Regions from separate parts of the Stenotrophomonas sp. 21LCFQ19 genome, predicted to be linked through region 2. Evidence: riboswitches for the same ligand, from Rfam matches in the RefSeq annotation. Region 2 holds a riboswitch; the other holds the start of a gene.
What was found. Region 2 has a riboswitch for thiamine pyrophosphate ahead of thiC (phosphomethylpyrimidine synthase ThiC). Riboswitches for the same ligand answer to the same signal wherever they lie in the genome.
Positions count from the first base shown of each region.

Region 1: linked by a shared signal. The riboswitch ahead of AC13FW_RS03150 (TonB-dependent siderophore receptor) and the one ahead of thiC (phosphomethylpyrimidine synthase ThiC) in region 2 are both predicted to bind thiamine pyrophosphate.

Region 1 is NZ_JBSPUF010000002.1:220,419-224,196, forward strand. It holds gene AC13FW_RS03150 (TonB-dependent siderophore receptor) at 1-1,871, opposite strand, end outside; TPP riboswitch at 1,941-2,036, opposite strand; gene AC13FW_RS03155 (phosphotransferase enzyme family protein) at 2,080-3,216, opposite strand; tRNA gene AC13FW_RS03160 (tRNA-Gly) at 3,458-3,533, shown strand; tRNA gene AC13FW_RS03165 (tRNA-Cys) at 3,606-3,679, shown strand.
Region 2 is NZ_JBSPUF010000001.1:327,689-331,466, forward strand. It holds gene AC13FW_RS01470 (DUF4136 domain-containing protein) at 1-351, opposite strand, end outside; gene thiC (phosphomethylpyrimidine synthase ThiC) at 458-2,332, opposite strand; TPP riboswitch at 2,449-2,550, opposite strand; gene AC13FW_RS01480 (BCCT family transporter) at 2,829-3,778, shown strand, end outside.

The sequences.
Region 1 (3,778 bases), on a different contig from region 2:
GTGCGCAGCTTGGGAACGTTGACCAGTTGGTGGCCTTCGTAGCTTGGCGTGCCGGTATCGCGTGCACGTGCCTGCAATACGCTGGCGCTGGCGACGATCTGCAGTGTATCGGTGAGCTGGCCGTTGGCGGTCAGTTCCAGGCCGACGTGGGCCTGTTTGCCCTCCTCGACGAAGGTGTAGCCGACGTCGCTGCTGTCGGGCTTTGCGTACTGGTAGGGCTGGGTGGTACGGAACAGTGCCGCGCCCAGCGTCAGCTGCTCGCTGCTGGAATACTTCACGCCGATTTCGAGTTGCCGTGACTGCACTGCCGGCAGGAAGGTGTCGGCATTGGCAGTCCAGAACGGTGCCTCCTGGCCCAGCGAGATGCCTTCGACATAGCTGGCATAGGCGTTGATGCTGTCGCTGGCCTTCCACATCACCGCAGTCTGCGGCAGGAAGCGCGACAGGCGGCTGCGACGTTGCGGGTTGCCACGCTTGTCGTAGGCGCGTTCGTCCAGGCGCACGTAGCGGCCGCCGGCCAGCCACTGCCAGTCTTCATTGAGCTGGATGCGGTCCAGCGCGAAGACGGCGGTCTGGCGGCTGTCCAGGCGACGTGCGGACGCGCCTGGCATCAGCGGCGAGGGCTCGAACACGGGCAGCTGCTTGTCGTGGATATTGACCGTGCCGACATATTCGTTGACGTTGCGGCGCTTGTCCACGGTGCGGCGGAACTGGTCCACACCCACGGTCAGCTGATGGCCGATGCTGCCGGTGTCGAAGTTGCCGCGCAGCTCGGCGCGCAGCTCCTGGTTGCGACGGGTGTCGTCCGGGCTGCGGTAGTCGTAGATGTCGTAATCGCCGTTGGGGGCGAAGTAATTGCCCGGCACGCTGCCATCGGCACATTCGGCGGCGTAGTAGCAGCCATAGGCGAAGGCGACGTTGTCATCGATCACCGTGCGGCTGTGGCTGGCGGCAACGCGGGATTGCCAATTGGCATTGAAATCGTAGGTGTGCAGCGCGGTGATATTGGTGCTGGCAATGCCAACCGGCTGCTGCCACGGCTGGTAGCCAAGCAACTGCTCACGGTCCACGCCGGTCGGCAATTTGCTCGCGCCCAGCAACTGGTAGCCGGAGGCCGAGCGCTGCGCGCTGGTCTGGTAGTTGGCATCGACTTCGAGCTTGCCGCGCTCGCCGATCAGCCAGTCGCTCGCCAGCGAATAGAAATTGCGGCGGCCATCGGCATGTTTGATATAGGAACTGCTGTCGTCCCAGGCGGCGTTGAAGCGCAGGCCGATGCGCGGGGTCAGCCAATGACCGACGTCGATGGCGGCATAGCGCGAGCCTTCGTTGTCGGTGCCCAGGGTGACGGTGCGTACTTCGGCCGGCCGCTTGCCGACGTAGTTGATGATGCCGCCCGGCGCCATCACGCCGGCCGCCAGGCCAGCTTCGCCCTTGAGCACTTCCACCGACTGCAGGTTCTCCAGCGCCAGACGCTGTTCACCGGCAATCGACATGCCGTTGAAGCGGTAACCGGTGGCCGTATCCAGCGCGAAGCCGCGGATCGCAACGTTCTGGTAGTAGCCGACCGGGGCATAGGCGTCGCCTAGCGAGGCGTCATTGCTGGCCAGTTCGGACAGCGAGCGCACCTGCTGGTGGTCGAGGAAGTCGCGGTCCAGCACGTTCATCGATGCAGGCGTGCTTTTCCAGTCGGCGCTGCCGAAGCTGTTGGCGCGGGAGTTGTCCGCGTCCGGCTGGCGGGCCTGCACGCGCACGGCGGCCAGTTCGGTCGGGGAGTGTTCGGCAGCAGCGTCAAGACCGGTGTCGCTGGCGTACAGCGGCAGGGCGGTGCTCAGGGCGAGAGACAGCAACGTGGGGCGCAGGCAGCGGTTCATTCGATTCGTCTTCAGGCAACAAGGGAGACGAAGCGAAGGCGCGCATGCGCAGCGCCAATGACGGCGCTACGGCTGCTGCTCAAAGCTCCCTACGCCGGTGCAAACCGGATCAGGTTCCAAGGGACTCTCTCAGCCTGGCAAATCCAGGCACCCCCGCTTCAGGGCGCCATTTCACTACAAATGCGAACGATTTGCGAGTCGGGCCGCTTCAGGCGGCCGCGTGCAGGGCGTGCAACAAGGCGTGGCCATGCTGGCTGGCAAACCATTCGGGGTGGCCGAGCATGAATGGCTGCCAGGCGACATCGGCGTTCGCGGTGGAGCCAGTGACGCCTTCGAAATACTCGACTTCGGAAAGTGCAAAGTCGAAATGCACCATTGGCAGCAGGTCGGCCAGCAGGTGTACCCGTTCGGCCGACAGAGGCAATACCTCGCGGTAGCCGTCGAGCAGGGCCAATGCGATATCGATACGTACCGCGTCGGCGCCACGCTCCAGTTCCAGCCAGGCCACGGCATTGCGTTCGATAGCGGTGGCCAGGTCGAACAGGGCGCTGGTGGGAGAGGCCAGTCCGAAATCGAGCACGCTGCTGACCTGCATCGCGTTGTCGCCGTGGCCCCACAGCAGGTTGGAGACGTGCCAGTCGTTGTGCGCCCACAACTGCGGTTCTGTCTGCAGGCGCGCGGGCAGTCCGGCATGCCAGGGCAGGACGCTGCGCCGCAACTGCTGCTCCCAAGGGATACGTGCGAGGTAACGGGCCAGTCCGGGGCGGTTGTGCAGATCGGCCTTGAGTGCGGCGATCGGGTCTTCGCTACGGATCAGATCATCACGGGCGACCAGTAGATGCGTGCTGCGCTGGGGTGCGTGATAGCTGGCTGAAGCGCGGTGCAGGGTGGCCAGCATGCGGCCGGCAGCGCGGGCGCGTTCGGTCTCGGTCAACAGCGTCCACGAGGGGGCGTCGCGGTACAGGTCCTGGCCGTCGGCTACGGCGTGCAGTTCGTAGGTCCAATCGCCGTGCTCAATGGCGGTCTGACCATCGTGGCCACGCAGGAGCTGGGTAACCGGAACCCCGGCACTTGCGAGGTGGGTGATGAATTGATGCTCTTCCTGCAGGCACATGGCGCTGCGCACCAGCCGGTGATGGCGTTTGACGAAGACCCTGCCGTGCTGGCCCTGGACAATCGCGGCGGCCGACATCGGCCGCGGGCTGTGCCAGAGGATAGTGCTGTCAGCGTCCAGCTGCGGGTAGCGATTGCACAGCCAGGCAAGCTCGGTCGCATTGATGGCGGGCCAGTCAGCAGCCACTTCATCGTTGTTCAGGCCTTGCACGCGGTGGGATTGCTGGATCATCGGAACAGGCTGGGACAGGTGATACGAGGGAGGCGCGATGGTACGTCAGCTCCGCCAAGGCTGCTGAATGTAGCGCCGAGCCATGCTCGGCTAGGGGCCTTCCCGGTAAAGCGCCAGCCGAGCATGGCTCGGCTCTACAGGGATTAAAGATCCAACGCCGACAGCCAGACAAGCCATGTGAAAGGAATTGTTAAAAAGCGCTGGCGCGGCCCTGCCGAAGTCTGTATGATTCGCCCACACCGCGGGAATAGCTCAGTTGGTAGAGCGCAACCTTGCCAAGGTTGAGGTCGCGAGTTCGAGTCTCGTTTCCCGCTCCAAATCGGAAAGGGCCCCCGCAGTGGGGTCTTTTCATGTCGAGGCGGTTTAATGCTTCGGCGGTGCAGTAGTTTGGCCTGGTAGCAGAGTGGTTATGCAGCGGATTGCAAATCCGCGTACGCCGGTTCGATTCCGACCCAGGCCTCCATGTAGCAAGCAAAAAGCCCTGAGAGATCGGGGCTTTTTTGTTTCCTGTGATTTGTCGCTGGTTGCCGGGTTATCGGGATTCGGCGGTGAGGCGCCCAGT
Region 2 (3,778 bases):
GCGGGCGCGGTAGCTGTAGTAATAGTCGTAATCCACTTCCGGCATCGTGGTGACCTGGGTCTTGTCCTGCAGGTAGGCGTTGAGGTTCACCCACAGGTCCGGGTTGGCTTCATCGAACCGGTAACCACGTGACTCCATCTGCGTGCGCACCGCGGCGCGGATGCGGTTGCTGGTGATGGTGGTATAGCCGTGCTGCTCGAGCGCCAGCGGGGTGTAGAACGCAAAGCTGCGGTAGCGCGAAAAGTCGGCAGTCGGATCGGCCTGGCTGGCTACACGCGGCGTGCTGGCGCAGGCGCCCAGCAGGAGCAGCGAGGACAAGACGAGAAGCAAGGAAACGAAGCGAAGTTTCATGGCCTACCCCTGGTGTGGACGAGCGAACGCTAACACGTCCGTCGCGGTCCCGGCGTCAAGCAAGGGCCGGGGCACCCGCCGGGATGCCCCGCCCCGTACCGCGTGTCTACTCGACCCGGTAGACCTGCGCGCCCAGCTCGCGGAACTGCGCCGATTTCTCGGCCATCCCCGCCGCCAACGCCAGCCCTTCATCCACGCCCTGCTCGGCCGCGTACTCACGCACATCCTGGGTGATCTTCATCGAACAGAAATGCGGGCCGCACATCGAGCAGAAGTGGGCCAGCTTGTGCGCGTCCTTGGGCAGTGTTTCATCATGGAATTCCTTGGCCTTCTCCGGATCCAGACCGAGATTGAACTGGTCCTCCCAGCGGAATTCGAAACGCGCCTTGCTCAAGGCGTTATCGCGGACCTGCGCACCCGGATGGCCCTTGGCAAGATCGGCGGCATGCGCGGCGATCTTGTACGCCATGATGCCGTCGCGCACGTCCTGCCGGTTGGGCAGGCCCAGGTGTTCCTTCGGCGTCACGTAGCAGAGCATCGCGGTGCCGTACCAACCAATCATCGCCGCACCGATCGCGCTGGTGATGTGGTCGTAACCCGGCGCGATATCGGTGGTCAGCGGCCCCAGCGTATAGAACGGCGCTTCGCCGCACTCCTGCAGCTGCTTGTCCATGTTCTGCTTGATCAGCTGCATCGGCACATGGCCGGGGCCTTCGATGATGGTCTGCACATCATGCTTCCAGGCAATCTTGGTCAACTCGCCCAGCGCTTCCAGTTCACCGAACTGCGCCGCATCGTTGGCATCGGCAATGCAGCCCGGACGCAGGCCGTCACCGAGACTGAAGGACACGTCGTAGGCCTTCATGATGTCGCAGATGTCCTCGAAGTGCGTGTAGAGGAAATTTTCCTTGTGGTGCGCCAGGCACCACTTGGCCATGATCGAACCGCCGCGCGAGACGATGCCGGTGACACGCTTCGCAGTCAGTGGCACGTGCCGCAGCAACACCCCGGCGTGGATGGTGAAGTAATCAACCCCCTGCTCGGCCTGCTCGATCAAGGTGTCGCGGAAGATCTCCCAGGTCAGCTCCTCGGCCCGGCCATCCACCTTCTCCAGCGCCTGGTAGATCGGCACCGTGCCAATCGGCACCGGTGAGTTGCGCACGATCCACTCGCGCGTCTCATGGATGTGCTTGCCGGTGGACAGATCCATCACCGTGTCGCCGCCCCAGCGGATCGCCCACACCAGCTTCTCCACTTCCTCGGCTATGCCCGACGACACCGCGCTGTTGCCGATGTTGGCGTTGATCTTGGTGAGGAAGTTGCGGCCGATGATCATCGGCTCACACTCGGGGTGGTTGATGTTGTTCGGCAGGACCGCGCGGCCGCGCGCGATCTCATCGCGCACGAATTCCGGGGTGATGATCTGCTGGATGCTGGCGCCGAAGCTCTGCCCTGGATGCTGGGCAAGCAGTCCTTCATCACGCACCGCATCCAAGCGCTGGTTCTCGCGGATGGCGACGTACTCCATCTCCGGGGTAACGATGCCGCGCCGCGCATAGTGCATCTGGGTGACATTGGCGGTACCAATCGCGCGGCGCGGCAGCGTGCGGCCGGGAAAGCGCACGGCATCAAGCCTGCCATCGTGCTGGCGGCCACGGCCGAACTCGGAGCTGAGACCGGCCAACTGCTCGGTATCCCCGCGCTCCTCGATCCAGGCGCTGCGCACCGCCGCCAGCCCCGCTGCCAGATCGATGTTGGCCTGCGGATCCGTATACGGGCCGGAGGTGTCGTACACGGTGACCGGATGGTTCTCCTCGCCGCCGAACAGGGTGGGCGTGCGGGTCAACGCAATCTCGCGCATCGGCACCTGCAGGTCCGGGCGCGAACCAGAGACGAAGATCTTGCGCGAGCCGGGAATCGGCCGGGTCACGGATTCGGAAAGTTGCTGGGCCTGTTGCTGCAGGCTGGGCTGTGCGTTCATTGGCATTCGTCCTGGTCTATCCACACGCGGGGTGCGAAGGCCACGCGAGGGATTCGCATGACGGAACGAAGCGAAGGCGCACGCCAGCCGGCCCCGGCCCATTGCGGGCGCATCGACTGGCGGCACACGAAGCTTCCCTACGCCGGTATGAGCCGGATCAGGTTCGAAGGGTATGTCTCAACCGCGACCCTATGGTCACGGTACCCCCGCTTCGGGCGTCATTAGACCTGCAATCGATGGGAAAGCCAAGCCAGCAGGAACACCGGTCAACGGGCTGCAGCTGCTGACCGCAGGCGTCTCCCTACACAGCGTCACAGGCCACTAACGTAATCGTGACGCGCCATTCAGTAACATCGCGCGCAGGCTCGTTTCGAATGACTGCCTTGCGGCGCTTGCCGCCCCTCCTTTCCCGGCCCGGCGCCATGGTGCCAGCCGGTTGTCCTGCAAGCTCAGGCTCGCTCCCCTCAATCGCTCATTTGATCGGAGAAGCTCCTTCATGGTGTTTCGTATTTCCATTGCACTGGTCGCGCTACTGGTGCTGATTGCCGGCCTCGCGCCCGGTCCCTTCAACGACGTGGTGCAGGCCGCGCTGGCCCAGGTTGTGCGTGGCGCTGGTTGGATGTACCTGCTGATCGTGTTCCTGACACTGTCTTTCCTGCTGTACCTGGCGTTCGGCCGCTTCGGCAGCCTGCGCATCGGCGGTGAAGATGCCGAGCCGGACTTCTCCCGCGCCAGCTGGCTGTCGATGCTGTTCGCCGCCGGCATGGGCATCGGCCTGGTGTTCTGGGGCGCGGCCGAGCCGATATCGCATTTCGTCACCCCGCCGGAAGGCCTGCCGCCGCAAAGCATGGATGCCGCCCGCGCCGCGATGCGTTACTCGTTCTTCCATTGGGGCCTGCACCCTTGGGCGATCTATGCGTTGATCGGGCTGGCAATGGCCTGGTTCCAGTACAACCGCAATGGCCGCGGCTTGATCAGCGACATGCTGCAGCCGGTGATCGGCCGCCATCATCGCGGTTGGATCGGCAAGCTGGTGAACATTGCCGCCGTGGTTGCCACCGCAATCGGTGTCGCCACCACGCTGGGATTCGGCACCATCCAGATCGCGGCCGGTATGCAACGTGTGTTCGGCGTCACCGCCGGCGTGCCGCTGCAGATGACGGTCATTGCCATCGCCTTCGTGCTTTACATGATCTCCACCACCAGCGGCGTGGACCGTGGCATCAAGTGGTTGTCCAACTTCAATCTGGCAATGGCGGCATTGCTGCTTGCCGCAGTGCTGGTGCTCGGCCCCACCGGCTTCATATTCGATACCTTCACCACTACCTTGGGCGCCTACCTGAACCAGCTGGTGACGATGAGCCTGCGCATGTCGCCCTTCTCGGGCAGCACCTGGGTCGCCGATTGGACCATTTTCTACTGGGCCTGGTGGATTGCCTGGGCGCC